Regions from separate parts of the Undibacterium sp. Xuan67W genome, predicted to be linked through region 2. Evidence: predicted binding sites of a transcription regulator. Region 2 holds the regulator's gene; the other holds the start of a gene.
The links. The regulator FliA, encoded in region 2, starts transcription of late flagellar genes. The targets are predictions, from matches to a motif close to CTAAAGTTTNNNNNNNNNNNGCCGNTA.
Positions count from the first base shown of each region.

Region 1: a site for FliA is predicted at 5,921-5,947, ahead of ACO0LE_RS01190 (flagellin). Genes of this name have one in related genera too.

Region 1 is NZ_JBMPPN010000001.1:249,454-265,352, reverse strand. It holds gene ACO0LE_RS01215 (flagellar hook-length control protein FliK) at 1-571, opposite strand, end outside; gene ACO0LE_RS01210 (flagellar protein FliT) at 590-916, opposite strand; gene fliS (flagellar export chaperone FliS) at 923-1,393, opposite strand; gene fliD (flagellar filament capping protein FliD) at 1,435-3,450, opposite strand; gene ACO0LE_RS01195 (flagellar protein FlaG) at 3,573-3,944, opposite strand; gene ACO0LE_RS01190 (flagellin) at 4,037-5,833, opposite strand; gene ACO0LE_RS01185 (tetratricopeptide repeat protein) at 6,395-8,974, shown strand; gene ACO0LE_RS01180 (methyltransferase domain-containing protein) at 8,971-9,678, opposite strand; gene ACO0LE_RS01175 (methyltransferase domain-containing protein) at 9,712-10,413, opposite strand; gene ACO0LE_RS01170 (WbqC family protein) at 10,479-11,165, opposite strand; gene ACO0LE_RS01165 (DegT/DnrJ/EryC1/StrS family aminotransferase) at 11,193-12,302, opposite strand; gene ACO0LE_RS01160 (GGDEF domain-containing protein) at 12,433-14,106, opposite strand; gene ACO0LE_RS01155 (response regulator) at 14,197-14,844, opposite strand; gene greB (transcription elongation factor GreB) at 14,994-15,542, shown strand; gene ACO0LE_RS01145 (RelA/SpoT family protein) at 15,574-15,899, opposite strand, start outside.
Region 2 is NZ_JBMPPN010000001.1:101,084-116,982, reverse strand. It holds gene ACO0LE_RS00545 (CheR family methyltransferase) at 1-800, shown strand, start outside; gene cheD (chemoreceptor glutamine deamidase CheD) at 804-1,412, shown strand; gene ACO0LE_RS00535 (protein-glutamate methylesterase/protein-glutamine glutaminase) at 1,453-2,529, shown strand; gene cheY (chemotaxis response regulator CheY) at 2,629-3,024, shown strand; gene cheZ (protein phosphatase CheZ) at 3,052-3,684, shown strand; gene ACO0LE_RS00520 (EAL and HDOD domain-containing protein) at 3,727-4,941, shown strand; gene flhB (flagellar biosynthesis protein FlhB) at 5,234-6,406, shown strand; gene flhA (flagellar biosynthesis protein FlhA) at 6,403-8,487, shown strand; gene flhF (flagellar biosynthesis protein FlhF) at 8,484-9,758, shown strand; gene ACO0LE_RS00500 (MinD/ParA family ATP-binding protein) at 9,751-10,593, shown strand; gene ACO0LE_RS00495 (RNA polymerase sigma factor FliA) at 10,602-11,333, shown strand; gene ACO0LE_RS00490 (flagellar motor protein) at 11,315-12,055, shown strand; gene motD (flagellar motor protein MotD) at 12,063-12,854, shown strand; gene ACO0LE_RS00480 (flagella synthesis protein FlgN) at 12,883-13,371, opposite strand; gene flgM (flagellar biosynthesis anti-sigma factor FlgM) at 13,374-13,682, opposite strand; gene flgA (flagellar basal body P-ring formation chaperone FlgA) at 13,796-14,482, opposite strand; gene flgB (flagellar basal body rod protein FlgB) at 14,665-15,069, shown strand; gene flgC (flagellar basal body rod protein FlgC) at 15,076-15,480, shown strand; gene ACO0LE_RS00455 (flagellar hook assembly protein FlgD) at 15,510-15,899, shown strand, end outside.

The sequences.
Region 1 (15,899 bases), 150 kb from region 2:
ATATGTCGCTATGCTCAGCAAGTGGTCTTGTTCCGATCAGGCTATTGGCAGTGCCTTTTTCCTGAGCAAGATGCAGTATGTTATCGATAAGTTTCGCTGTCTGGCTAATTGTAGTGGGAGTACTTGTTGATCCTGTTAGATCCGACGATATTTTTTCGGGGATATTAACTGCTTTGGATAAGTCTGCTGAAATTGTTTCAGCATGACTGCTTGTCATATCGAGAAGGGTTTGTCCAAGTAGCGCTTGTTTGGGGAGGGTAGCTATAACAGTCTGATTGCTCCCGCCGAGCAAAAAGGTAGGGCGGGGATCGACTGTGAGTAACTTTAAATTAAGCAGATCACCTGCCTTACTGTCAGCAGGGAGATTCATTTTTGCAGTTGTTCCTGCAATTCTCACTAAGAAGCTGCCATCATTTAACCGGGAAAGTACTTCGCCTTGCACTTGGCGGCCAATAACCAGCTGAGATAATTTACTGAGGGCCTCTTGTTTGGCTTCCCCAAGAGAAGCAACAGCAGCCGGCGCTTCGATAGCGACAACGGGCCTTAGCAAATTATCGACCCTTGGCAACATCAGTGTTTACCTTATAAATTAGCTTGAACCGTAAGTTCGCGTAAGCTTACGATGTGATTCTGAACTGCGCATGACGTTTGCGAGTTGCGCCATCCAGGGTTCAGTTAAGTTACGAATTTCCTTATCATCAGCGAGGATTTTTCTGATGATCTGAATTTTTCTACTTCTTAAATCAGGTGACAGTTCTTGCTCAACCTCACGGATTCGAAGAATTTGTACTTGAGAGGTGCAGTCACTCTCTAACTTGGACAAAAGATCCCAGTCGCCATTGCGTGCAGCACTTAGCATTTGATCGGTAATTGTTGCGACATTCTCGTATATCGAGATCATTTCCATGCTATCCATCATCAATCAAGCCTCAAGAAATTTAGCAGAACGTGGTGCGAGTGCATCCGTATTTAATACAGGTGGTTCTATGACAGGGGCAGTAGTTGGGGCAATGGCTTCCCAGGAACTGCGTAGGTCTTTTAAGAGGTTTTGCACTTCGAGCAAAAGTTCTGCCTGATTATTCAAATTGGCAAGAATTAAACGTGTATTCATATACTCATACAGTGCATCCAGGCTGACCGCAATATCACCCCCCGATTTTTTATCGAGGCTTGCGCGTAAGCCATTGTCAATGATGGAGATCGCTTTTGATATTGACTTCCCTTTGGCCGCAATCTCACCAGCATTTAGGTGCTGAATCGCATTGCCAATCGAGACAATTGCGCCATCGAACAGCATGACAATTAATTTGTGCGGACTAGCGGCAATGACTCCAGTTTCAATGCCGACTTTTGCGTAGGCATTGGCACCGTTCATTTGAGATGAGCCAAACATGTATTTCTCCCGTAATTTTTATTTCAATACCCAGAAGTTTCTTACTTGGTATTCGATCCTGTTAAAGCCGACAACTGTTGCGTTAAAAATGTACTTGTACTATTTAAGCTGCTGATGGTGGAGTCGAGCGCCGTAAATTGTGCTCGGTATCTTGCCTCCGTGTCAGCAAGTCGGTTGTTTAACGCAACACGTTGTTTGCCAATTTCGGTAATACTTTTAGTAACGCCTGACGAACTGCTGGCAATGGTGCCGTTGCTTCCAAGAAAACCATTTAATAAATTATTTAATTTATAAGCATACCCAATAGAGAAGTTGACGCTACCGCGAGCACCAACCGCGCCTCCAGATACCAAAACTTTTAGACCTTCTGCATCGGAACCTGCGCTTCCCGTAAGCGTTTGACCAGAGCCGGTTGCGGCTACACCATTTAATGTACCAGCGACATCGTTGCCCGCAGTCCCTCCTAGGATGCTTCCGGTTAACAGCGCGGACGAGGATCCTGTGTTTGATGCAACGCTCACATTTGATGCTGCTCCAAATTTTGTAGATTGCAGTATGAGATTTCCCGTCCCCCCGAGAGAAGCAGTAACGGTTGATCCATTTGCAGAGAAAGCAGAAGTTCCATTAATCGACGACTGGACCAGAGCGGTTAACTGGCTGGGCGTGTAAGTGCCTTGCGCTAAGCCTACAGTGGCGGTTACCCCATCTAAGGTTACATTGATCGTTGTACTCGCCGCGATCGTAGTCGTCGCCGGCAAAGACAGGTCACCAGTTAAGCTACCTTGCGTAGCAATTTTAGTGATATTTAAATTGTAACTACCTGCTTTTGTGGCAGAACTGGAAGAGGCCACACTGACTAAACTATCACTGGCTTTACCGATAGAGGCAAATAGACCACCAATATCACTTAACTTTGTTGTCAGGGCTGTTGTAAGCTTGCTTGAGTCTAGCGCTAAAGAGCCGTCCTTTTGAAACGTGACACCAATTTGAGATAAGGTAGTCAGCCCACCGCCGAGACCATTTACCGCAGTGGATAATGAGTTGCGGATCTGATTTTGTACACTTTGAGTAGTCGAGTCCCCAAGTAATAATCCGCCTTTTTTTGTACTTGGATCATAGGCTGTTAGAGTCTTAATTGTTGAGTTTAGATCATTATATGCTTTGACTAAACTATTAATCCCGCCTTGTATGCCTGCCGTATTGGCCGAAACAGCAATAGAGGTACTTCCAATTTTAGTCAAATTCAAACTCACACCTTGAATTGCTCCGCTTACGGTATTCGACGCACTGGTAATGTCGATCCCATTAACTTTCAGCGTTGCGCTTTGAGCGGTATTGATTTCAGTAAAATTTTGAGTGCCAGCAGGGTCGTAATTTAACAAGCCTTGGACGGCAGCATCACCGGATGCGTTAATTTTCAAGCTTGATGCGGCGCCGGTCTTACTTGAGTTTAATACCAGATGGTATGGGGTTGCACTTCCATCGCCAACGATGGTTGCGCTTACGCCGATGTTTGCAGCATTGATGGCATCACGAATACCCTGAAGTGAGTTGTTGCTGCTGTCAATGGTGATTGATCCAGTTGCTTGAGCGGCATCTTGGGTGAATGTTGTGCCTGTTCCATATACGCCATTCGTCGCAGTGCCGGTAATCGTACCGAACTGAAAAGAAATTGTCGTTGTAGCGTTTATGTCTCCGATAGCGTTTGTTGTGCTGACTTGTCCCGCACTTGAGATGGATTGAGCTTGGGCCAACTTGGTAATATTGACGCTGTAATTACCTGGAGCAGCACCGCTAGTCGCTGATCCTGAGACAACTGTAGAGTCTCCAGACGAAGCATTAAGAGATTGAAACGTGGAAGGATTATTGAGACTCGATAGGGAACTTTGAAATGCGCTAAGCGCACTGTTCAATGATCCATATGCAGATAGCTTCGCTTGATAGCTCGCTTCTTTGGTAGCGAGAGCCGTTAGGGGCTGGCTTTCTACCTGCATTAATTTGGTAACCAGTGTATTGACGTCCAGTCCTGAACCAATACCTGTTGATTGAATAGTCACTATATTCCCCTTCGTATGCTTGCACTATACCTAGTTATCGGCTCAGGCAAACCAGACTTTAGAGGGGGATTTACCTATCAGTTTTAAAATAGCATTTTCTTACAATAAATTTTTTAAGTTACCTATGCTTGTTGCTTAATTAGCAGGCCTTGCAACTTATCCAGTGATTTTGAAATCTCAATCGCTTCTTCAGTCGGAATTTGACGCAACACTTGTTTGGTTTGCTGGTCTACTACTTTGACCACAACACGCTTATCGTCGTTGTCGACTGTAAACTCAACGCCTTGTGAACTAGATTGAATAGATTTATTGATGTCTTGAACTGCTTTAGTCACGTCAGCAAGACTAGGACTTTTGTTCGCCTGACTTACAGCTATTTCAGTAATAGTTGGTGCGGCTGCTTGTGCTGTAGAAATTGACGCATCGGAGCTGGTTTGTCGGTTAAGTACTACTGCCACATTTGTATTGGAATTACCAATTGACGAGATGTCCATGATCATTTCCTCTAAGTAAAAATTCCCCTGATCAAAAAATGACCAGGGGATTAGTTCTTGCTAATGAAAATTCAGCGAATAATCATTAGATATTAACGAAGCAGAGCTAATACACCCTGTGGCAAGGCATTCGCTTGCGCCAAGATCGCAGTACCAGCTTGTTGCAATACTTGACCACGCGTCAAACTTGCTGTCTCTTGTGCGAAGTCTGCATCTTGAATACGGCTACGTGATGCAGTGAAGTTTTCTGCACTCGTTTGCAAGCTAGTTACTGCTGATGACAGACGGTTTTGGTATGCACCCAGTGACGCACGTGAGCTATTGACTGAAGCGAGAGCCGCATCAATTGTTGTCAAGGCAGAAGTAGCACCAGACGCTGTCGACAAGTCGAGTGACGAAAGGCCAGCACCCGCAGTAACAGTTGCAGCTTTAGTACCGGCTGTCAGACCTGCAGCAGTAGTACCTGCACCGGCAGCGGCAGAAATAGTCGTTGTACCAGTTGTGTAGCCAAACGCAGTATTTGCAGCAGCAGTCGCCGTAATATCAAAGTTTGCACCGTTGACTGACGTCAATGTAACAGCACCAGCAGCAGTTGTACTTGCGGAAACACCAGTTTTGCTTGTGACTTTGTTGATTGCATCTGCCAGATTTTGACCAGTAACACTTGCCTCTGTACTTGCTGCAACAGTGCCAATATCAACGCCATTAATCTTCAAGTCACCTGCAGCAATACCTGTGGATGCAGCCGTACCAGAAGTATCTCTGATATCAGAACCTGTCGATACAGTAATACCTTTAGTGCTGCTAGAGGATAAATTGACTTGAGCAGACGTAGTAACGGAGTAGGCAAGGCCAGCAGTTGCACCTGTTGTCAAACCAGTTACGTTGTCGTCTGAACCAGCTGCCGCTGCTTTTTCAATCGTGATGTTGCGACCATCAGTGGCCGTCAGGGAAACTGCACCTGTCGTGGTGTCATAACTTGCTGTTACACCAGTTTGTGACGATTTTGCGTTGACCGCAGCGGTAACTTGAGAACCACGTTCTGCCGCAGAACCAGCTGCACCGAGAGGGCCAAGATCAACACCGTTGATTTTGATATCGCCCGCTGCTACTGCTGTTGCAAAGCCAGTTGCACCAGTGCCGGTGATTGTGTTGGCACTGACTGTTGCTGTTACACCTGTGTTGCCTGAAGCAGCATTGATTGCAGCAGCTTTTGCAATGGCGCTACCGTTGGAGTCTTTATATGACACGCCGTCAGCACTTGATGCACCAACGTTAAAGCCATTAATAACCAAGCCGCCAGCACCCAACGCATCAGTTGTCGCAGCGGAGCCGGACAAGTTTGTTGCGTAGCCTGATCCAGAACCAACACCTAATGAGGTGGATTTTGCACTGGCAATTGAACCAATTGTAATTTGGTCGTTGCTAGTACCGTTTGCACCGACTTGGAATGTTTGATTAGTAAAGCTACCATCAAGTAAATTCACGCCGTTAAAGTTAGAGTTGCTTGCAACACGATTTATTTCAGATACCAACTGGCTGGCTTCGTTGTTCAGAGCAGCGCGATCACTTGCGCTGTTAGAGCCGTTGGCTGCTTGAACAGCCAGATCACGAATACGTTGCAAGTTATTACCGATTTGAGTTAAATCGCCCTCAGCGGTTTGCGCTAAAGAGATACCATCGTTCGCGTTACGTGCTGCCTGGTTCAAACCACCGATTTGTGAAGTCAAACGCTGAGAAATCGCCAAACCTGCGGCGTCGTCTTTTGCGCTGTTGATGCGCAAACCGGAAGAAAGACGTTGTAAAGATGTATTTAACGATGCTTGTGAAGTCGTCAGATTGCGTTGCGCATTCAGCGATGCAATATTGGTATTGATAAATGAAGCCATTTTAATTCTCCTTACCTAAGTTAAAAATCGGCACTAGCCTTAAACTTTGGTCTGTTTCTGTGACTACAGCACCGCCGTTGTTTCAGGTAACGGACAGGTATCGAAAATATTTAATTTGTTACTGCAAATAAATATTTTTTTTTGAACTAAAGTTTTTATTCTCACTCCGCTGAACGACGAATTTTGAAAATACTTTAGGGTTAAATTAAATTTATTTAACATTGCTAAAAGATAAATTTTCATCAAAATTCTAATTTAATTAATGTTAAATGAGCAATTAAACTACTTCTTAGCTATGCACTTAATAAAAATTAGGTACGCATGGCAATATCTTGAATGATGAGGCACATTTTTTATGTCACAACGTCATTGCCGCCTTAAAGCGTATTAGCAAGTTGCCATTTATTGTTTATGTGAGTTAAATGTGGATATTTCTGCCTCTAATCAACGCATGCTTGGCGGCTAAGTTTGTTATTGTTTAAGAGCCTCTGCGTAATTCTGTTGATTAGTTCGTTTCACACCCAATCCATTGCGGATTTGTCCAATTTGAGTAAATAAATAATGATCGAAAATAAGCCTGCTCTAGAAGTAAGTGACAGTGAGATAGAGTCGTCAGCGATGGATATCGTGTTAACCGAAATCATGCAATCTGCGGATACTCTTTGGCGTAACGGGGAATCGGCTCAGGCAATCGATACATACAAGGCGCTTCTTGCTGAAATGCCGAGTTATTCTGATGCGAGTTATAAATTGGCTTGTATTTATCTGGAGGCACAAGATTTAGCAAACGCAGCATCTTTTTTGGAGCAGGCGATCCAATCGAAGCCGACGGCGGTAATGTATTGGGATCAGTATTTGCATGTTCTTCGCCTGTCGGGTGACGAACAAGTTTTTCAAGAGGCGGCGTTTTTGCGAAATCAAATTTTGAGTTCTCAGGAACCTATTGTTGGACAGGATGCATCACATGAGCGTGTAGATCTCACAATTAATATCGAAAAAAGTGATTCTACGCAAAAAGAAATCATGTCTCCGCAAGTCGCTGTATCTAAAACTGTTTCATCAACAGAAAAGTACTTGGGGGACTTGTATCACAAAGGTAAGTTTGCAGAGATCCTTAAATATGCCGAAAAAGCGACTAAAAAAAATTCTGGTGATTCTTTGGTATGGCGTTATAGCGGATTAGCATTAATTGGTTTGCAAAGATTGGATGAGGCCGAAACGCACATGTTAAAGGCCGTTGAGTTAGCGCCGTCCGACGCAATCGCACAATTTAATCTGGCGCTCATTTTTGTCGCAAAAAAGAAATACCCGGCAGCCGAACTGTCATATAAATCTGCGCTCGCATCGAACCCGGAGATGCTTGAGGCTTGTAATAATTTAGGTAATCTTTTGCGGGCTCTGAAAAAATTTGACGAGGCAGAGTTCTATTTTCGAAAGGCAATTGAGATTGACAGGAATTTTGCTGTCGGTTACCTCAACCTTGCTGCGCTACTAAGAGAAAAGAGACGATTGAGTGAGGCTAAATATTTCGCTGAGGAGGCGGTCAGGTTAGCGCCGAATCTTGCGGATTCACATAACGCACTCGGTGCAATATTGCAGCTTTTGGGTGATTCAAAATCCAGTTTAATTCATTTAGAGCGCGCTATCGCATTGCGTCCTGATTATGTAGAGGCTTTATTTAATATCGGGAATATATATTTCGATCAAAATGAGATTTTGCTTGCTCAAAAATATTATGAGCGCTGCATAACAATTGATTCATCACTTGCATCTGCCCACCGCAGTTTAGGCAATATACTTCACACGCTCGGCGGTCGTCAGGATCAAGTCGAATCGCTTTACCGCAAAGCATTAAGTTTAGATCCAACCGATACTACGGCGTTTTCTTCCCTATTATTTTTTTTGGTGGAGTCTTTTAAGGCCAGCCCAGCGTTGGTATTTGAAGAGCATAAAAACTTTAGTGTTCGCTACGAAATACCGCTTATTCCATTCTGGCCGAAACATACAAACAACAAAAACCATGATCGACCATTACGAGTGGGATTCGTTTCCGGAGACTTTTTTAATCACGCTGTTTCTTCCTATATCGGATCAATTTTAAAAGAACTCTCTACAAAGACACAACTCAGTCTGTTTGCGTATTACAACCGTGATCTGGAAGATGAGGTAACTCATCAATTAAAGTCAAATTTTGTCAGCTGGAGAAGTGTTCACAATTATTCGGATCTTGAGCTTGCACAAGTAATCGAAACCGATCAAATCGATATTTTGTGTGATTTATCTGGGCATACAACCAATAACAGACTGCTTACCTTTGCACGTAAGCCAGCACCCGTTCAGTTTAGCTGGATAGGTTATCCAGGGACTACTGGATTACGAGCGATGGATTACTACGTGACCGATCGTTATTTGGTTCCGGCGGGTGATGCTGAAATGCAGTTTTCCGAAAAAATTGTCAGATTACCTGTTTGTACGCCTTTTGAACCTTATAAGAATTCCCCGGAAATATCGCCACTACCAGCCTTAAAAAATAAGAGTCTTCAATTTGGTAGCTTTAATCGCATCAGTAAAATAAGTGATTCGGTTATACATATCTGGTCGGAAATATTGAACGCGCTTCCAGATAGTCATATGATTATTGGGGGACTTCCGAAAAACCATCATCCTGAGGACATGATCGCTAAATTTGCAGCAAAAGGTGTTGTGAAAGAGCGACTGACTTTTCTTCGAAGAAGCAATATGGAGGAATTCTTAAAACAGCTTCAAATAGTCGATCTCTGTTTAGATACCTTCCCATACACAGGCGCGACAACATCTATGCATGGCCTATGGATGGGAGTGCCAACCTTGACGCTCGCTGGCAACAGCTCTTTTAGCAGGGAAGGACAGGCTATTTTGCAACATCTTCAATTAGAACAATTTGTGGCAACAGATAACGACGATCTAGTACGCAAAGCAGTATTCTTGTCCAGCAATAGAAATGATCTGGCAATTATTCGTTCTGGACTGAGACAGCGGGTCTTGCAATCGGATTACCTGAATCCAAACAAAATTGCTGTCGCTTTCGAAAAAGCGTTGCGTGTTATGTGGTACCGGTGGTGCGATGGACAACCAACCATTTCCTTTAACGTCGACGATTAGGTTGTTGTGATTTGGTTTGAATAAATACGTGTCTGTGCCAAAGGAAGAGATCCCATTTTTTCGTAAATCAATTTGTACCCATGTTTGGTAATAATTTCACCATGGACAGGATAGTTGTAAATGATGATAGATTTTGATGACGATAGATTAGCAATTACTTTTTCTAAAATAAATTCATCAAATGGGTTCGCCAGGTAAATAATGAGTTTATCGCCATAAGCCTGAAAACGGGTTTTCGTCGCATCTTCATAAGAATAATTGCCATCATCATGAAACACCCGCTGATTGTTGTTTCTGGCGATATTTAAAAATGGTTCATAATAATCAATGCCAAATATTGCTTGCGATTTTCTAGCCTGTGCGCATGTTTTACGCCATGTCAAAACGACTTTACCTTTGCCGCAACCTATGTCGATGAAACTGTATTCTGAGAATTCATTTCCAATCAATTTATCAATTACATGAAATGAGTTTTGTATTTCTGATGTCCATGAGGACATATAAAAAGTACCATGTTCAAAATTTTCCGGGATAGTCTCATGCTGATTTTTGGGCAGCCATGTATGAGTATCCGTGTTGTTGAGCAAGTCAAACAGATGTGTTTCTACGAAATATTTGAAGGGTAATTGGATCCCCCTTGCTTGATACATTCTCCAATAATCCGAAATGCCAAATTGCGGGTGTTTGATATTATGTTTAAGCATTAGTCATTATTGTAGAAAAGCAGAAACGGCATCTCAAAGATTAGATAAAATCGTAGTTTCAGCATTGGGGTGAGGCCCCTTGTGTTCGTAGAGGATTTTATATCCCGAGTCGATAATGACCTGAGCATGGACAGGGTTGTTATAAATAATAATGGACGGATGATCGCGTAATCGCTCCATTACCTGTTTCAATATGATTTCGTCAAATGGATTGTAGAGATAAACGATGATCTTTTTTCCAAATTCATTAAATTCAGTTTGCGTTGCGTCTCTCAATAAAAACATACCTTCTTCGTTAAACACTTTGCTGTAATTTTTTTTTGCGATCGCAATTAGTGGTTGATAAAAATCAATTCCATACACAGCTTGTTGTTTTCCTTCTCGCAAGCATTCCTGTTTCCAAACGATCACAACCTTTCCTTTGCCGCAGCCAATATCGACAAACGAATAGTCATCGAAATCGGTTGCTAACAAGGATTTGACGATCTTGAAAGAATTTTGGATTTCGTTGGTCCAGGAACACATATACATAAATCCGTGTTCAAAATTGTCTGGTTTTTCCTCAAAATTATCTTTGGGAAGCCAAGTATGTGTATTCGTTTTGTAACGTAGATCAAACAGATGTGCGTGCCGGAAGTAGTTGACTGGTAACCATATGCCGCGAGCCTTGAACATTCTCCAATAGTCAATCAGACCAAACTTGAGTTCACTGAGTTGATGAATATTGTTTGGCATAGTAGTCGGGGGTGTGTGAAGCTGACAATTAGCGTTATAGGGTTCGGTTTGGTTAATAAATCTGATCAAATCAGGTGATAATTTTTGATAAGTTTTGATATTTGTGACGGTGTATTAAACATCAGCACGTCGATGATCGATAGGTTGGGAACAAAATCTGTAAACTGCGTATAAGTAATCGGTTCAGACTGGATAAATGAAAGTTCAATCCCTCTTTTTTCAAAACTCTCGTGGTCATACAGCTCTTTACCACCAATCGCATTGATATAGTGGGTCGCTCCCAGTTCCTCGCAGATAGCGATCACTTTTTCCTGACCATGCAATGTGTTGTCCTTGTTGATTGACGACGAAATTCGCCAATCAATCTTGATACCCAGGTAATCAATCACCTCCTTTAACTGATGAGTTAAAAATTGTGCGAGATTATTTTCGCTGTTCATCAATATGCGCTGAATCAAAGGAGACGCTTCATGAAAACACGGCGCTTTTGCGTAGCTGTGACGGATTGTTTCCAGTAGCTTATTTGAATGGTCTTTAATACTAATCTGGTTAATGAGTTTATTTGGACTTTGCTCATCAAGCGGCAAGGTTATTCTTAGACTTTTGGACTGATTCAGAATGAAATTTCGATTGATCCAGCCACCCTTAATATAATTTACGTCGTCATAGATTACAAAAACATCGACAGCATCGATTAGCTGAAAATACCCTATATATGGGAATAGATAGGGTTGCATGATGGCTATTTTCATCGACGGATGGTTTCTTGGATGATGCGATCAGTTCGCAATAAGTTCAGAAATATATGTTACTTCTTCGATTTCTAGTGCGGGATAAATAGGAAGACAGAGCACCTTAAGCGACGCCCCGGTTGCGACTGGGAGATTGTCATGATGCGCAGAGACTAAACCTCTATACATAGGGAAATTCGAAATCAATGGGTAAAAGTAGCGACGGCCAAAAATATTTTTATCCTTTAGCTTTTGATATAAGGCGTCTCTACTCAACGGATATTCTGGTTCAACCAGAATAGGAAAATACGCAAAATTGGACGATACATCGGTGCTTTCAGGGAGCAAAGTAATTCCCTTCACGTCTGCGAGTAGCTCACGGTATCTATCAGATATTTGGCGACGCTTATCTAATGCCTTATCGATATGTTGTAGTTGAAGTAAGCCAAATGCGGCGTTGACCTCGCTCATTTTGCCGTTGACACCGTAGGCAACAACGGTCGTTTCGTCAACAAAGCCAAAATTTTTCAAATGATCGATATGTTGTTTTGTTTTGGCGTCTGGGCATATAATGCAGCCGCCCTCAAATGTGTTGAAAACTTTCGTCGCATGAAAACTTAATACCGACAAATCGCCGCAGCTCAGAATACTTTCGCCCTTACGTTTTACGCCAAAAGCATGTGCCGCATCGTATATTACTTTGAGATTATAGTTATCAGCAATTCGTTGAATTGCATCAACATCACAAGGTCTCCCGTAACAATGAACGGGCATGATTGCGGTCGTGTTGGGGGTAATCGCAGCTTCTATTTTTGTCGGGTCTAAATTCAGTGAAATGGGATCAATGTCTGCGAAAACAGGCTTGATGCCGTTCCATAATAAAGAGTGTGCTGTCGCAACGAAAGAATAGGGCGTTGTAATGACCTCACCAGCAATCCTTAAGGCTTGCAGCGCAGTAACAAGTGCAATAGTCCCGTTGGTAAACAAGGAAAGATGCTTTACGCCTAAATAATCACACAGTTTTTCTTCCAGTTCGTGATGAAAAGGACCACCATTCGTCAATATTTTTGAGTCCCAGATTTTTTCTAAATAGGGGATGAATTCTTCTAATGGAGGAAGAGAGGGTTGTGTGACATAAATTGGATTTGTCTTCTCCATACCCGGTCTCTCTACAAAATAGTGAAGGTGGCTACGATTAACTTCTTGCGTAGGTTGTTATTGTAGGCGGAGATCAGGTCAGGCGTAAGCTTGATCTAGTCGGGTTTTACTCATTAATTTGACTGATTGACTAATTTGCCTTCACTACGCGATTTTTACCAGTCTTCTTGGCTTCATACATCGCTTTGTCTGCACGCTTTACAACGGCTTCTTGAGCTTCGTTCGGGCCTCTTAGCGCCACGCCCGCGCTAAATGTGATGAACAGGCGTTGCTCATTGGCAGTGAAAAAATGAGTCGTCAATTCACGTTGCACCCTGGTCATGGCAGAGGCGGCTTCGTCCAGATTTGTTTCTGGCATGACGATCAAAAACTCTTCACCACCATAACGCGCTATCACATCAATGGAGCGGAGTGTTTTTTTGACGATGCGAACCAGATGCACCAGAGCTTCATCACCTGCGGCGTGCCCATGTGTATCGTTGAGTTTTTTAAAGTTGTCCAGATCCAGCATGGCCGCACAGAGAGGGGTGCCGCGACGGTCGGCTCGATCGGCCTCTCGTTCAAACACGTCATCGAGTCCGCGCCGGTTAAGGCTGCCTGTTAATTGGTCTTCACGCACTAATTCGCTCATGTGAGCGAGTTTGTCTTCGAGTTCTTTAATTCGAACTTCCGCTTCTTTTACTTCTTTTTGTGCGACGATCATCATCTCATGTGACCGCATGGTTTCCGTTTGTACGGTGCGGGTTTCATCCAATATAGACGCAATGAGTTGATCGACTTCGATCACATCTTTGCTTTGACGAATCTGATCTGCATAGCCGCCCATTTTGCTGTGATAGGTTTCTGTACTGACCGTCATGACACTGAGGCGATCAATAAAGGTCGCCATCATGTTTTTAACGGAAGTTTTCGATTCATCGATGCTGTGTTTGAGCGCACCTTGCTTATAAATGACGTCTTTGAGGCTTCTGGTGGCCTCTTGTAAAGCACGATGATCTATCGGTCCAGAAATCAGGCTTTGTACAACTTCGATCTGGCCGCGTAGCCAATTATCTTCATCGAGTAATTCGTGGACATTATCTAAGAGTAAGCCGAATAATCTTAACAACAACTCTTGCTGTTCAGCGGTATCGCCGCTGCTCAATTCAATTTGAAAACAAAGATGCTTGAGTCGTGACGCGACTTGATTCAGCGCTGTTTCGCTTTCTGCATCCCTGACGGCGATTCCCAGTGCTTCTGATTCTGTGGCAAGTGAGGGGTTCGGCTTGAGCACGGAAGCGAGAGCCAAAGTCAAAGTGCGGTACAGCAAATCTTTTAAAATTTTCGGACGGCTGTCCTCGACGGGAATATCGTCAACCAGAGAAATAGAGTTGCTCGCTGTACTCGCAATTGGTACGGGAATCGGATCTACCAGGCTGATAGAGTTACTTGGTTTGACTATTGTTTTCTCTGCTAATTGCGTAAGACCTTTGCTGTAATCGTCCCAGTTGCCCGATTTGATTGCGCGACTGAACCGATGACCAAAGTTACCCAGATCCCCTGGTGATTGCTTCAGACTTTCTGCGAAACCGAGTAGCAATTGTTCAGCGGCAGACGGTTCTATGCCTTCAGTTGATTGAGGTGACGCCGCCGGAGTGTCTGGTTTTGTTTCGGATATTTCATCAATGACACCGGATATTTCCTGATACAGCTTGCGATAAGCCTCGGGAGTTGGCGCAATTCTTTGAATTGCCAGTCGCCGGAAAGTTTCTCTGGCGATGTCAGTCGGTGTTTTGAACTGTGAATTATTAGGATTGTTTGACATGGTGCTTCCGCGCTTGAACTATCGAGTATCAGGAGGAGCTGCTGGTAACGGTAATACTGGATTCTAGTGTTTTTTTATGCCTTTGCGAACTTATTCAACAAGTTGATTTTTGATCGCGTAATGCGTCAGTTCTGCGTTGTGGCGTAATTTCATTTTTAACAATAAGCGTGCCCGGTATTCGCTGATAGTTTTGACCGACAGAGACAATTCTTTGGCAATGTCACTGACGGTTTTGCCAGAGGCAATCATCGTCAACGTCTGATACTCGCGATCAGACAGTGTTTTGTGCAGTTCGCCTTCATGCTCTTGATTGAGGTTGTTCGCAAGTTCCTGGGCGAGTTCTGGGCTAATGTATTTCAATCCAGATGCAATTTGACGTATGGCTTGCAAAATTTCAGTTGCGCTTGCTTGCTTATTCAAATAGCCAGATGCGCCGGATTTATGCGCCCGTATCGCATATTGGTCTTCTCTGTGTATCGAAAACATGAGGACGGACACTTGCGGCGATTCTTTTTTAATTTGTTTAAGAATTTCGATGCCATTTTTATCTGGCAGTGAAATATCCAGCATCATGATCTGATAAACAAGTTGCCGTGAAAGCCTGATTGCATCTAGCCCATTTTCGGCTTCTCCCACAATGCATATATCTTCTGTACTGCCGATGATTTGTTTTAAACCCTCACGTACGACTGCATGATCGTCAACGATGATAAGTTTGATGGCTGCGCTCACTGTCATGCATATACCTTGATCGAAAAAATACTGTTGCGGATAGAGTCTGTCGGCAATGACTATTGCCGTATTTACTGGTGTCTATTCTATAAGGCTTGCTGGTGTCGTGGTGCGCATCAGAGTATATTTTTCTGCATCTCCGCTACAATGCCAAAATGAATAAAGCATTTGTCAAAGAAACCGAGCAGGATGATGATCTGGAATTTGGCGTTCCCGAGATTCCTGCTGGCGTTAAAAATTATATGACGCCACAAGGCCATCAAAGGATGAAGGAGGAGTTCTTGCATCTGATGGACGTCGAGCGCCCTGAGATCGTCAATATAGTTCACTGGGCAGCATCGAATGGTGATCGTTCTGAAAATGGAGATTACATCTACGGTAAGCGCCGTTTGCGTGAAATAGACCGGCGTATCCGGTTTTTAACCAAGCGACTTGATATCGCAGAGGTTGTCGATCCGCGTGTTCATCATGAAAACGATCAGGTATTTTTTGGCGCGACCGTAACTTATGAAAACCAACAGGGTGAGGAGGTCACGATTACCATCGTTGGTGTTGATGAGTTTGATCCGCTGGCGGGCAAAATCAGCTGGGTATCGCCAGTGGCGCGCGCGTTGACCAAGGCTAGGGAAGGCGATACTGTCGTATTAAAGACGCCGGCAGGTATTGATGAATTGACGATTATTAAGGTGCAATATCCTGAGTAAGTCGTTCAAAAACTGATGTGAAAAATTAAATTCAGCCGTGTTCGCGCCAGATTTTGGCGACGCCATTGAGGTGCTTCACATTGCGCATCAGTCTGGCTAGGTGAGTACGGTCTTCAATCTGGATTGTGAAATGGATATTGGTCATATCGTTGGCCTGACCATCTTCCATGCTGACATGGCTGATATTGGCGTCTGACTCGCCAATCTCTGCGGCGATCCGTGCCAGCGCACCTCGCTCATTATTGACCATCACGACGACGCGACTATCAAAGCGACGGTTCAGGTCTTCACCCCAACTCACGTCAATCCAGCGGTCAGGTTCTTTCACCTGCATGCGTTTGGCATTGTCGCAGTCAT
Region 2 (15,899 bases):
AAAAGGCTGGCATCTCTTTGGCTGACAGCAAGCAGGAAATGGTTTATAGCCGCTTGGCACGTCGCTTACGTGCGACAGGTATTAACTCATTTTCTGTTTATTTGGATCAGTTACAGAAAGAACCTGCTGGTGCTGAGTGGGAGGCATTCACTAACGCACTGACAACGAATTTGACTTCCTTTTTTAGAGAAGAGCATCATTTCCCTTTGCTTGCTGAACACGTGAAAAAAAGGAAAGATCCTATCAGCGTCTGGTGTTCTGCAAGCTCAACGGGAGAGGAGCCTTACTCGATTGCAATGACATTATGTGAGGCATTCGGTAGTTTAAAGCCACCTGCACATATCATTGCGACAGACATTGATACCAACGTTTTATCAACAGCTTCAAAAGGTGTTTATAACATTGATCGCCTAGATAAAATGTCCCCTGAACGAGCAAAGAAATTTTTTCTTAAAGGGAAAGGTGCTCAAGATGGATTGGTAAGAGTACGACAAGAATTGCGAGATCTCATCACGTTCAAACAATTAAATCTTTTGGCAGATAGCTGGCCGGTTAATGGTGAGTTTGATGCTATTTTTTGCCGTAACGTAATGATTTATTTTGACAAGCCAACTCAGGGGAAAATTTTAAAGCAGTTTGTTCCGCTTATGAAACCTGATGGGCTACTTTTTGCCGGACATTCTGAAAATTTTCTGTATGTTTCTGATGACTTCAAATTAAGAGGTAAAACAGTATACGAACTTGCGGGTATGCACGAATCGCGCCGTAAGACTGTTTCGAATCATACAAACAAAGGTTAAGTCATGAGCCAATTAAGTGAAGAGCATTTTGCGACGAACATTTATTACGATCGTACTTTTGATTGTGATGCCGCAAAAATTTTACCTGGTGAATTTTATTTCACAGGAAAAGATATGTTGATTGTCACAGTCCTTGGTTCTTGCGTCTCAGCGTGTATCCGAGATCGTGTTTCTGGTGTTGGCGGGATGAATCATTTTATGCTTCCCGACGGAGGGGCTGATACAGATAACCCCGTGTCCGCATCTATGCGATATGGTACCTATGCAATGGAAGTGTTAATTAACGAGCTATTAAAAGCAGGAGCTAAACGCGAGAATATGGAGGCCAAAGTTTTTGGTGGCGGAAATGTCTTGCGGGGATTCACAGCGATTAATGTTGGTGAGCGGAATGCAAAATTTGTACTCGATTATTTGCGTGCTGAGAGAATGCGTGTGATTGCAGAGGATCTGAATGATATCTATCCTCGAAAAGTATATTTTTTTCCAAAAACTGGAAAAGTCTTAGTAAAAAAATTGAAGGTTGAGCATAACGATACATTGAGAAAACGCGAGCAAGACTATGCTAGTCGCCTTAAAACGGTACCAGTTGGCGGCGATATTGATTTGTTTTAAATTTAGTGTATGAAATCTAGCGTTGATGCGGGATATTTTTATGAAAATTAAAGTATTGATCGTAGATGACTCCGCACTGATACGTAGTGTGTTGAGTGAAATCATTGGCCGCCAGCCGGATATGGAGGTTGTTGGTGTTGCTCCTGATCCTTTGGTTGCCAGAGAGCTGATCAAACAAACAAACCCAGATGTTTTAACACTTGATGTTGAAATGCCCAAAATGGATGGGTTGGATTTTTTAGAGAAATTAATGCGGCTGAGGCCAATGCCTGTCATCATGGTATCGTCTTTAACGGAGCGTGGATCAGAAATTACGATGCGAGCCCTTGAGCTGGGTGCAGTTGATTTTGTCACTAAACCTAAGCTGTCAATTCAGAGCGGTATGTTGGAATACTCGGAACTGATTGCAGATAAAATCCGCGCTGCATCGAAAGCGCGTATCCGGCCAAGAACTCTTCAGTCAACTGATGCCGATAAAGCGGCCTTAACAGCATTGCCTTTGGTGAAAAACCCACTGACAAGTAGTGAGAAACTCATCATCATTGGTGCATCAACTGGTGGTACGGAAGCCATTAAAAATTTTTTAGTTCAAATGCCCTCAGACTGTCCCGGAATCTTAATTACGCAGCATATGCCAGAGGGCTTTACCAGGTCTTTCGCAAAGCGGCTTGACGGCTTATGTAAAATCTCGGTAAGTGAAGCTGCCGGCGGTGAACGTGTTTTGCCGGGACATGCTTACATCGCTCCTGGTCATTCACATCTGTTGTTAGCCAGAAGTGGAGCTAATTATGTGACTAAACTAGATGATGGACCTCCGGTTAACAGGCATAGACCGTCGGTAGACGTATTATTCCTTTCTGCAGCAACTTATGCTGGCAAAAATGCGGTGGGCGTTATCCTTACGGGTATGGGGAAAGATGGCGCTAATGGTATGCTGGAAATGAAGAATGCAGGGGCATACAATTTTGCCCAAGATGAAGCAACTTGTGTAGTATTTGGTATGCCACGTGAGGCAATTGCAGTTGGTGCTACCCATGAGGTTGGTCCTTTAAATGAGCTGCCTTCGATGGTGCTGCACTATTTAGCCTTGCATGGAAGTCGTGCCTTACGTGTTTAGATCCGACAATTCAAAATTGTTATTAATTATTAGCAGCACTTTGTATTAAACTGACCGATAATGTTATTAACTATCTTTAAAGAAACAATGGAGTAATTCATGGCCGATCAGAACCTGAAGTTTTTAGTTGTAGATGACTTTTCAACGATGCGCCGTATCGTTAGAAACTTGCTCAAAGAACTTGGCTATTCCAATGTAGATGAAGCCGAAGACGGTGCTATGGGACTGGCCAAACTGAAGAGTGGCGATTTTGACTTTGTTATTTCGGACTGGAATATGCCAAATATGGATGGTCTGACTATGCTCCAGCACATTCGTGCTGATCCCGCATTAGCAAAAATGCCGGTTCTGATGGTAACTGCAGAAGCAAAAAAAGAAAATATCATTGCTGCTGCTCAGGCTGGTGCAAACGGCTATGTGGTAAAACCATTTACTGCCGCAACATTGGATGAAAAGCTGTCAAAAATTTTTGAAAAATTAGGAAAACCTGCGTAGCAAAGAGCAGCCTGTCAAGGAGCTACGATGAGTGATGAGTTGAATAACAAGGAGCAACATGATGACCTGCTCTCACGAGTAGGCCACATGACGCGGCTGTTGCACGATAGTGTACGAGGTTTGGGTTTAGATAAGGTACTCGAAAGAGCGGCAGAAGACATTCCTGAAGCCTGTGACCGACTTGATTATGTTGCAAAAATGTCGGAGCAGGCGGCGCAGCGTGTTCTTAATGCAACTGACGAGGCAATTCCGCTGCAGGAATCCCTTGACGACGGCGCCAAGAAAATTTCTGTAGATCTTGAAAGATTGATATCTAGCTCCACAACGTTGGAGCAATATCAGCAAACTGCACAAGAAACACTTGCCTACCTAAAACTAGTTGCTGCCAATAGTAAAGAGACAAAATCCCATCTGATGAATATTATGATGGCGCAGGATTTTCAAGACTTAACCGGGCAAGTAATAAAGAGAGTAACTGATATTGCTCAGAATCTTGAGCAACAGCTTGTGCAATTGTTGATCGACTATTCTCCTGCCGAAATTAAGCGAGATGTTGGAGATGGTCTGATGAATGGGCCGCAAATTAATCCTGAAGGCAATGTCGATGTAGTTTCAAATCAGGGGCAAGTAGATGATTTGCTTGATAGTCTTGGTTTTTAGCTAGTCCTTTCGCCTAAATAAAGTTACTACTTATAAATTCATATGAACGAAACTAACTTCATTGTTAGAGAGCCTTTGCTTGATCCTAAGCAGCGTGTTATCGGTTTTCAATTATCATGGCAAAATTCAAGCCAAGCGGCGGAGTTCAGTGTTGACGATTTGAATTCCCTGATGGAATTTGTCGCCGAAAAGCTTAATGATGAGAATACGGGCTTTTTGTTGGGTGACAGTATTTTATTTATGGATGCTGTTCCAGGGCTATTGAAGGCCGAGGGCTTAAAACTGTTGCCGCCAAAAAATACCGTTTTGGTATTATCAAAACGTGACTTTACAAATCCTGAGACACTTGAGTCAATCAAAGAACTACGGCAATTGGGCTACGGAATCTGTATGCGTGGCGCTGATCTGAGTACACTGGAAAGATCTTTTTTCTCGCAAATTTCCCACATAGAAGTTCAATTAAATCCAGCTAATCTGGCATCACAGGCCAAGGTCTATGCGGCGCTCAAACAATCTTCGGTTCGTATGGTTGCTAGAAACGTCCTCAGTTGGCAGGATTTTGATGCTTGCTCTGCTTTAGGACTTGATTCCTTTGTTGGTAAGTTGCATTTGACACCGAGACCGAGTGCTGAGAAAAAAGGTTTAAATACTGCGCAGACGACTATTCTGCAGTTGATGGAAATGATCAGGAAGAATGCGGATATTCAGCAGCTTGAGGCCGTCGTAAAAAGAGATGCGACACTTGCCTATAAATTATTGCGATATATAAATTCTGCAGGTTTTGGGTTAAGAACCGAAGTGCAGTCGTTGAAACATGCAGTGCAAATTCTTGGTTATAGCCCCTTGTATCGCTGGTTGTCCCTTTTGCTTGCGACAGCGAGTACCAGTGGATATTCACCGGTATTACTAGAAACAGCGATTGTTCGCGGACGTTTTGCGGAACTCTTAGGCCAGCCTTACATGTCTAAAGCTGAGGCGGAAAATCTGTTTGTTGCCGGGATGTTCTCTTTGTTAGATCGTCTGCTTGGAATTTCAATGGAAGAGGTTTTGTCAACGATTCAGTTGCCAGAGGCAGTTACTGAAGCCTTAATTTCGAGAGGTGGTGCTTATGGCCCTTACCTCGCGCTTGCAGAAGCTTGTGAGTTGAACAGCATGTTAGTAGGGTCTTTATCAGAGTCGTTACGCATAAAACCGAATGAGGTTAATGCCGCACATCTGTCAGCTTTAGTTTGGGCAAAAAATATTGCTGCTGCCTAAGCATTATATTTTTGTTTTACTTCTTTTTAAAAAATGCGCCGTTCTGGCGCATTTTTCATTTGCTCTTCCACCTTAGACAAGCGAATTTTTTGCCCACTATCTTGCATTAACTTTTTAGCGTTACTTCAAATTGTTATTGCTCGTAAGGTGCGAGTTAACACGTCCTGTGAAATGAGGGGTAATTCATCACTTATTCCTCGTATGTCACTTTTCTAATTTCGCGAATAATCCTAACTGTAGAAATGTACTGGCATTAATTGGCTTGCATTTCAGAAAAGAATGGGAGTCGGCAATGGCCGAAGAAAGCGATCTCGAAAGAACCGAACCAGCCTCACCCAAACGTCTGGAGCAAGCCAGGGAGGAGGGCGATGTCCCACGTTCAAGAGAGCTGTCGACCTGCACTATTTTATTGGCTGCTGGGAGTGCACTTTGGATCTTTGGAGGCAGTTTAATACGTCAGTTAAGTCATATGTTGATGAATGGTTTATCGCTGGATCGTAGCCTCGCATTTGATATCAATTTATTGTTTTCAAGTATTGCTGTAGGCCTGATGGATGTGTTGATTGCATTTGCGCCGATTGCCGGATTGTTAGTTCTTGTGGCAATCGGATCTCCCTTGTTGATTGGTGGCTGGTTGTTTAGCGGGAAGGCATTGCAACCTAATTTCTCTCGCATGAATCCTTTGTCCGGTTTGGCAAATATGATTTCAACTCGGGCCGGGGTAGAACTCGTCAAGGCCATTATCAAAACGATTCTTGTTGGTAGTGTTGCCCTGATGGTTGTAATGAGTCAAAAAAATGCAATTTTTGGCTTGGTTCTTGAGCCGCTTGCACAAGGCAGTGCTCATATGGGTAATTTACTTGCAGCTTGTTTTTTATCGATTGTTGGCGCGCTTGTTTTTATCGCAGCAATAGACGCTCCTTATCAAATGTGGCATTACGCTAATAAGTTGAAGATGACACATCAGGAAGTGATTCAAGAGTCGAAAGAGGCTAACGGTAATCCGCAAATCAAAGCAAAAATCAGAGCCCAGCAAAGAGAAATGGCACGTCGTCGCATGATGGCAGAGATTCCGACGGCAGACGTCGTCGTAACAAATCCTACGCATTTTGCCGTTGCGCTGAAATACACCGATGGTGGTAATGGTGCGCCGAGAGTCGTTGCTAAAGGTGCTGATGCAGTGGCCGCGAGAATCCGTGAAATTGCAGGTGAAAATAATGTCCCTTTGTTAGAAGCTCCCCCTTTAGCGCGGGCTTTATACAAGCACACGGAGTTGGGAGATGAAATCCCGGAGAAGCTGTATGCCGCTGTGGCCGAAGTGCTTGCTTATGTATTTCAACTGAAGACTTTCCGTCAGCATGGTGGTTTAAAGCCGATTTTACCGACAGAAATCGACGTACCCTCAGAGTTGGATCCTAATAACGAATTACCACAACAGTCTCCTTTAATCGGAGCTCATGAATGAATAGTTTGAAATTGCCCGCCTGGATGAGCATATTTACTAATAAGGCGATTGCTGCACCCGTCTTGATTATTATGATGCTGGCGATGATGGTGTTGCCACTGCCTGCGTTTGTTCTGGACGTATTTTTTAGTTTTAATATTGCTCTGGCAATTATCGTTTTATTGACCAGTCTGTACACGGTAAAACCGCTCGATTTTATGGTTTTTCCAACGGTACTGTTGGTTAGTACGATGTTACGTCTATCGCTGAATGTCGCTTCTACCCGCGTAGTATTGACTGAAGGGCATACTGGTCCGGATGCAGCTGGTAAGGTGATTGAGGCATTCGGGCATTTTTTGATTGGTGGTAACTATACGGTTGGTATCGTCGTATTCGTGATTTTGACCATCATTAACTTTACCGTCGTAACAAAAGGTGCCGGTCGTATTGCCGAGGTTGGTGCCCGTTTTGCGTTGGATGCAATGCCAGGTAAGCAAATGGCGATTGATGCAGATCTGAATGCAGGATTGATTGCTGAGCAAGAAGCTCGTCGTCGCCGCACCGAAGTAGCGCAGGAGGCGGAGTTTTATGGCGCGATGGACGGTGCCTCTAAATACGTCCGTGGCGACGCTGTTGCCGGCATCATGGTGACGATTATTAATATTGTCGGTGGTTTAATCGTTGGTATGGTGCAGCATGATCTGGACTTCGCAACAGCCTTAAAAAACTACACTTTACTGGCAATTGGCGACGGATTGGTTGCGCAAATTCCTTCATTAATTATCTCGACTGCAGCGGGTGTTGTCGTATCTCGTGTTGCCAGTGACCAGGATATCGGTGGCCAGTTGATTGGTCAGTTGTTTGCCAAACCTCAAGTACTCTACATCACTGGCGGCATCGTTGGTGGCATGGGAATTATTCCTGGTATGCCCCATGTAGCATTTCTTCTTCTAGCGGGTATGCTAATTGGAGGGGGATATTTATTGACGAAAAAATCTGAAATTGTTGCCACAGCCGAGGAACAAGCGCCACCGCAAGCAGCTGCTCCCGAAATGGAAGAGGCGACCTGGCAAGATATTTTGCCGGTAGATACCCTTGGATTAGAAGTCGGTTATCGACTCATTCCTCTGGTTGACAAAGGGCAGGGCGGTGAGTTGCTTAGACGAATTAAAGGCATTCGTAAAAAATTTGCACAAGAGGTTGGCTTCTTGTCGCCTCCGGTACATATTCGTGACAATCTCGAGTTGAAACCATCGGCTTACAGAATTACTTTAAAAGGAGTCGAGGTCGGAACTGGTGAGGCGTTGACCGGACAATATCTTGCAATTAATCCTGGGATGGTCACGGGAAATTTACCCGGTGCTGTCACGACGGATCCTGCGTTTGGACTACCCGCAGTCTGGATTGATGCGGCGATGCGCGAACAGGCGCAAGGGATGGGGTATACCGTCGTTGACGCTGGCACCGTAATCGCAACCCATTTAAATCATCTTATCACATCACATGCTGCGGAGTTGCTTGGTCGTCAGGAGGTGCAGCAGCTTATGGACCATCTGGCGAAAGATACACCTAAACTCGTGGAGGAATTAGTTCCTAAATTATTACCGCTCTCGATACTGCAAAAAGTCTTACAAAACCTGCTCATCGAGGGGGTGCATATCCGCGATATGCGAACCATTATTGAAACGCTCTCAGAGCATTCAATGCACACACAAGACGCGAATGAATTGACGACCTATGTTCGTATTTCGCTTGGTCGTGCGATTGTCCAGCAAATATTCCCTTCTACGAATGAATTGACGGTGATGACTCTGGATAATCGCCTGGAGCGGCTGTTGATGCAGGCATTGCAGACGAATGGTGCCGATGGTGCAGGGATTGAGCCCGGTCTTGCCGATACTTTAGCAAGTCAGACAGAGGCAGCTGCACAGCATCAGGAGCAAATGGGATTGACCCCAGTGCTACTGGTACCGGGTCCATTAAGAGCTTTATTGTCTCGCTTCCTCAGAAGAACCTTGCCACAATTAAAAGTCTTATCGCAAGCAGAGCTACCTGAAACTAAAACCATTAGAGTTACCAGCCTCGTTGGAGGGCAATTATGAACGTCAGAAAATTTTCGGCAAATACCTCACGTGAAGCGATTCGTCTGGTTCGAGATGCGCTAGGTTCGGACGCGGTTATTTTATCGAATCGTAATGTTGAGGGCCGGGTAGAGATATTGGCGATGGCCGATGAAGTGGTAAGTTCACTAGTGATGCCAGAGCATAAAAAAGTAATGGTGCCGGATGTCCCTAGGTTCACTCCTCGCTTCACGTCGGACGATAGTTCTCAGCAATATACTGCGAACAGTATCAGTCGCTTTGATAGCGAGGCGACTCCGCAGGTTAGTCCGGGTGAGATATCTGCCGTCATGAATGAGATCAGGTCGATGAGAGGAATGATGGAAGCGCAATTGGCAGAGCTCTCCTGGACGAATACGCAAAAGCGGCAGCCTAAGAAAGCTGAAATTTTACGGGAAATGCTGGCAACCGGATTTAGTGCCAGTTTGTCCCGCTTTCTGATCGAAAAAATGCCTGAATCCGATAACGTCGTTAGCAGTCTGGATTGGATTAAAGCGATACTGAATAAGAATCTGTCTACCATTTCAAATGAAAGCGAGATATTGGAAAAAGGCGGTGTGTATGCATTAATCGGGCCTACCGGGGTGGGTAAAACCACGACGACTGCCAAATTGGCAGCGCGCTGTGTGATGCGCCATGGCCCGGCTAAACTGGCCTTGATTACGACAGATGGCTATCGTATTGGCGGCTACGAACAATTACGTATTTATGGCAAAATTCTCGGCGTCATGGTGCATTCTGTTAAAGACGAGTCCGACTTACGCATCGCTTTGTCTGAACTAAAGAATAAGCATACGGTGTTGATTGATACGGTCGGTGTGAGCCAACGTGACAAGATGGTGGCAGAGCAGATTGCGATGTTGTCAGGCGCCGATAGTAATGTGAAACGACTTTTATGTTTGAATGCGACCTCTACCGGTGAAACCTTAAGCGAGGTAGTAAGGGCCTATCAGGGTAAAGGCGATTTAGCTGGTTGTATTTTGACGAAGCTCGATGAAGCGGCAACGATTGGTGGTGTACTAGACATTGCTGTGCGCCAGAAACTGAATATCTATTATGTTGCCAGCGGCCAGCGTGTGCCTGAAGATCTGCATGTCGCTAACAAGCAGTATCTGGTTGATCGTGCGTTTAAATTAAAGCGCGAGACTTCCGCTTTTAGTTTGCAGGATGATGAGCTCCCGATGGTGATGGCAAATGCTGCAATGGCAAATGCGATTAATCCAGGTGCTTTACGGGAGGTGTCCCTTGGCTAGTTTTGATCAGGCAGAAGGATTGCGCCGTATGCTTGAGGCGCCAAAGCCGCGCGTATTAACGTTTTTGTCTGCTTTGCGTGACGATGAGAAGAGCAGCATGTTGGTCAATCTTGGTGTTTCGCTTGCCAGGCAAGGACAACGAGTTTTGATGATTGATGCACGCTGCTCAAATCATAGTATAGGATCGTGGTTGGGTAGCGATTCCGAGAGCACCCTGTTGGATGTAGCGCGACAACAGCGTACAATGAGAGAGGCGATTAAAATAGTCTCATCAAATTTATCGGTGTCTATGTTATCCAAATATGCGATGAATTCAATGCGGTTGCCAGCCGAAAATTCGAGAAAATTATCACGGGTTTTCGATGTTGCGGCAAATGCAGCCGACTTAGTGATCGTTGATAGTGAAATCGATAGTAACGATGCGTTTCCTCTTGCGTCGTTTGAAGAGTCTGATGTCGTGATACAAGTATCAGCAAATCCCGTCACTATTAAAAATGCGTATGGTTTGATCAAACGAGTTAATAGTCGCCTTGGTCGTCGTTCTTACGGTATTTTAGTCTCTGGAGCAACTGAACAATCAGCGCGACTGGTGTATGCCAATATGGCTCAGGCGGCAAGCCGTTATTTAGCCGTTCCACTACATTTTGTAGGTTATGTACCTGAAGACGATCACATGAAACAAGCTGCTCATCTGGGGCGCGCCGTGATTGATGCGTTTCCGTTGGCTGGAGCATCAATTGCCTTCTCCAAATTGGCTGAACAGTTGGCAGCCGCTGCTCAGTCAACACTGGGGTTGCGTGGCTTGCCTGAGTTGGGTGTCGGCATCGGAATTTAAAAGAAATTATGTACACTGCCAGCGGAAAGTCAGACAAAAATTCTCTACTCACAGAGCACGCTCCTCTGGTAAAACGACTTGCTTATCAATTAAAGGCGCGCTTACCCCCCAGTGTTGAGGTGGACGATCTTGTTCAGGCCGGCATGATAGGTTTGCTCGACGCGGTCAACCGCTATGAAGATAATCATGGTGCTCAATTTGAGACTTATGCTGTACAGCGCATACGCGGCGCGATGCTTGACGAGTTGAGGAATAGTGACTGGTTGCCGCGTGGAGTCCGTCAAAATATGCGTAAGATTGAGACGGCAATGAACACGCTTCAACAAAAGTTAGGCAGGCCTCCGTTAGAAACGGAAGTTGCCAAACAATTGAAATTAAGCCTGGCTGAATATCAGGATGTTTTGAGTGAAAGTGGTGGGCACCAATTGGTCTACTATGAAGACTTTCATGACGCCGATACCAAAGAGCATTTTCTGGATCATTATTGTACCGATCAGTCGGGTGATCCTTTGGAGGATTTGTTGCATGGAGATTTTCGTGATGCGGTTATCTTTGCAATTGACAGCCTTCCCGAGAGAGAGAAGCTCTTAATGGGGCTGTACTACGAACAAGAATTGAATTTAAAAGAAATCGGTGCGGTGATGGGGGTATCTGAATCGCGGGTTTCACAACTACACAGCCAGGCAGTAGCTCGATTAAGAGCATCTTTAAGGGAGAAAGCGTGGACTGGGCTAGCATAATTGGGCTTGTATTAGTTATTGCCGGAATTTTCTCTGGGCAGCTTATCGAGGGCGGACGCCTGTCATCATTGGTGCAGCCCGCCGCATTCGTGATTGTCGTTATTGGCACAATTGGGGCGGTGCTGCTGCAGAGCCGGATGCCTACGTTTATCCGTGGTGTCAAAATGCTGAAATGGGTCGTATCCATGCCAATCGACACGAGTAAAAAGACGATACAAGAGGCGCTGATCTGGAGCGTTGTTGCTCGCCGCGAGGGATTTCTTAGCTTAGAGCGTTACATGGGAGCAAGTAAAGATCCTTTCATCAGCAAAGGTTTGCGCTTAGTCATCGATGGAATTGATCCTGTTCGTTTAAAAGAAATCTTGGATGTTGATATTTCTTTATATGAAATTGAACAGCGTCAGGCTGTCAAAATATGGGATGCCGCTGGGGGTTACTCTCCGACTATCGGTATTCTGGGGGCAGTTCTTGGCCTGATCCATGTGATGGAAAATCTGTCCGATCCGAGTAAATTAGGTAGCGGGATTGCAGTCGCTTTTGTCGCAACAATCTATGGTGTCGGGCTAGCCAACTTATTTTTTCTGCCGGTCAGTAATAAGTTAAAGGAAATCATTAGCAGTGAAGTAACACGACGTGAAATGTTATCTGATATTTTTTACAGCATTGCCTTGGGTGATAGTCCCCGGGTCGTGGAAGAGCGCCTTGCCAACCACAAAAAATAAGCCCGCCATGGCCAGGAAAAAATATCATGATGAGAGTGATAATCATGATCGCTGGCTGGTGTCATATGCTGATTTTATTACCTTATTATTCGCTTTTTTTGTTGTGATGTATGCGATATCTTCTTTGAATGAAGGCAAATATCGTGTCTTATCTAATTCGCTCACAGGTGCATTTGGCCAGGCGATGGTGATGCATTCTGCCAACAGCGATGTAGAGCCTGCGATCAAACTTGATCCTATCCGTCTCGTTAAGCAAAAAAACCTGGAAACTTTGCACAAAGAACGTGAGCAGATGACGGGTATGGCGCGTGATATTTTGAGCGTCCTTGAGCCTTTGGTGCGCGAAGGTAAGGTGAGTGTCAGTCAGACCAGTCGCGGTATTACGATTGAGATCAACGCGAGTGTTTTGTTCGCGCCAGGTGAGGCGAAATTGAACCTTGATTCATATCAGGCGTTAAAAGCGATTGCGTCGGTGCTCAAGGCAGACAACCATTCAATTCAGGTTGAGGGCCATACTGACAATTTGCCAATTAAGAATTCTAGCTTTCCGTCGAACTGGGAATTGTCCGCTGTCCGTGCAAGTACGGTAGTGCGTTTATTTACGGAAAATGGCGTCGATGAAAACAGGATGACTGCAATTGGTCAGGGGCCGAAATTACCGGTAGGATCGAATGCTAATGTCGAGGGAAGAGCAAGGAACCGGCGGGTGACAGTTACTATCCTGGCTATTTTGCCGGAACCTGTCATTGATGTACCCTTGGCGGATCCAGCTAGTGCAGTAAATGCCGATAAGAAATAAATATTTCTTTCGGACTATCAGTGGGTTGTTAGCCGATAACTAGGCCGCGCCCTGTAATGTTTTGTATTTTGGCCTGTCCATTTGGGCCATACATGGCACCTGCCGGATTGCTCTGCTGGAGAACATTGAGTGCGCCTTGATTGCGCATTAGCTGACGGTTGATCAGAATGCCGTTGGTGCGATTAATTTCTTTTGCTTTTTCAGCGATTGCCAGAAGCTGAGTCCAGTTATCTGCAATCGTTGTTTCAGCGGGTGCTTGCGCCAGAAATGCATTGATTCCGTTCAAGTCACTTGAGAACCCCATTTCTTCAAGGTGCGTGCTGCGAATTTTTTCTAATTCTGCAACTTGGGCAATACACAGACCTTTGCGCTTAGTAAACTCGTTCAGGTCATTGACATGACCTTCAATCAACGCAGCTTGCTCTAATTTCAGTATCTCAGTCAGTGATGTCATTGCGGACAATTCATTCTGCAGAGATTGATTCAATTGAGGCAGTTTTGCGCTGACGAGATTCATGATTATCGTTTTCTTGCGTTTAATAAATCTTTGACGGTTTCTAATAAGCCATCTGCGACTTTTTCCGAATTTACCTGGAAGCGCCCCTCAGAAATGGCCAGCTTAATTTCTTCTACCTTCTTTGCCTCAAATACAGCGCTACTTGCTTGTGTGTTCTGTAAGGCCTGAAGTTGCGTCGACAAAGGCGAAATCTGTACCTTCGCAGATGGCGTCGACGACACTTCTGTTTTCTCTGCCTGTTGATCGGCGCGAACCTGTTGCGGCCCCGCTGGCAGTCCAGTGGTACTCTTTAGTGCATCATTAATTTTCACAGCATCACCCTCTATGTTGGGATTTTTATACATCTACATTATGTATATCGGCTGCGATATTTTAAACTTTAACGTCATTTGCGGAAATATTGTGCTGCTGAGAAATTACTTGATTAATAAGTGATCTCAATAACGCCGCCTGCTTTCGCAATTCCGCTAACAACCTGTCCTGATAAAATTTTAACTTTGGCAACTTGTCCCTCGCTAGCGTTGCTTAAAGCCTGCCCATCAGTTGCTACCTGGAACCCCTTGCCAGTACTGGTGACGCGAACCGACTGTCCTTGTTGGACGACTATCGGACTCTTTAGACTATCGCTCTTTATTACGGTACCCGACGTGACAGATACGTTTAATGACTTGCCTATTGCCTGATTCGGATTAGTGATGGCTCCGGATGGAAGATTCGATAGTTCTCCGGTCAGTTTCATCAAATCATTGGCCGTGATCGTTTGTCCATGGGCTATGTTGCCTGAAGTAACATAATAGTCACCTGAGACTTTAATGCTGGCAGACAAGTACACGACCCATGCTGCAGGACTGCTGCAGCGTACACCTATCGTAATTTTGCCCCATGGTTTGCTACCTGGAGGTAAGAATGGTTCAATATTTGTGCATGTAGCCAGATTAAGGCGATTGTCGACAGCACCTACAGTAACCTGTGGCTCACCACTGAATCCCGCACTTTGCTTCCTCAAAAAATCCTCAGCCGCTTGTCGAATCCGCTGCGGGTCTTCCGGCTGTGCACAAGCTAAGGTCGGCATCAACTGACATAATAACAATAAAACAATTAGCTTTTTCATCGCAACTCAACTAAAAACGTGTTCCTGCAGTGTAGTCAATTTCTCGCTTACCTATTTGGGGAATAGAAGGCTTTTTCCTGTTCTTCTCAAATGATTGTTCTTGCTTTTGCGGAGATAAGATGCAAAACATCAAAAACCGTTTTGGTTATTGTGCATGCTGTAGAGCAGGTTAGGGAGGGATGATGAGTAGCAAAGTCGATGATTATTTGCGATTTCATGAGGCGGCATTGTCCATCAGGGGACAGCGTCAGCAGATGATCGCCTCCAATATTGCCAATGCAGATACGCCTAATTATAAAGCGCGTGATATTGATTTTTCTGCCGCGATGAATAACGTCTTGCAAAGAAATGCTGGACAGGCGCCATCTGAACTCGCAAAAACAGCTCCCCAGCATCTCGACACCCAAGGAGCCGTTGGTGGCAGTACGCAACTTTACCGGACAACGGTCCAGGGAAATATTGATGGTAATACTGTCGATATGGATGTGGAGCGTAATCAATTTACAGACAATGCATTGCGATACGAGGCGAGTTTGACGATTCTTAATATGCAGATACGCAATATGCTGTCAGCGATTCAGGGGTAATAGATTATGTCTCTTTTCAATATTTTTAATGTAGCTGGTTCTGCAATGAGCGCACAAGCGCAACGGCTTAATGTTGTGTCGAGCAATCTGGCTAATGCGGATAGTGTCACTAGTTCAAATGGTCAGCCATACAAAGCCAAGCAAGTTGTTTTCAGTGCGGTGCCTGTTGCTGATTCCGTCTCTACAGCCGTAAGGGTAAAAGAGGTTGTGGAAGACAATAACCCGCCTAAACTGATGTACGACCCTAAGCATCCGTTGGCGGATGAAAAGGGTTATGTGGCGATGCCAAACGTTAATGTCGTGGAGGAGATGGTGAATATGATCTCCGCATCCCGTTCTTATCAGACCAACGTTGAAACGATGAATGCTGCAAAGACCATGTTGTTAAAAACGCTCACGCTGGGTCAATGATCTTCGCCAGAAGTTAAAGGAAAATTAAAATGACTACCGTACAGACTACTACCGTTGACCCAAGCTTGCTGACCACGATGAATGGCGGTACCGCTGCAAAATCAAGCACGCAGGAGGCGCAAGATCGCTTTATGACCTTGCTGGTAACGCAAATGAAAAATCAGGATCCCCTAAATCCCATGGATAACGCTCAGGTGACGAGTCAGCTAGCGCAATTGTCTACCGTAACAGGGATTGATAAGCTAAATACTACGGTTACCTCGCTGAGTAACAGTTTTTTGTCTGCCCAAAACCTGCAGGCCGCCAATATGATTGGTCATGGAGTCGTTGCGGCAGGGAATAAATTAGGACTCTCTCAGAGCAAAGGTGTATATGGCGTTGAGCTTGCTCAAGGTGCAGACAAAGTTGATGTCACGATT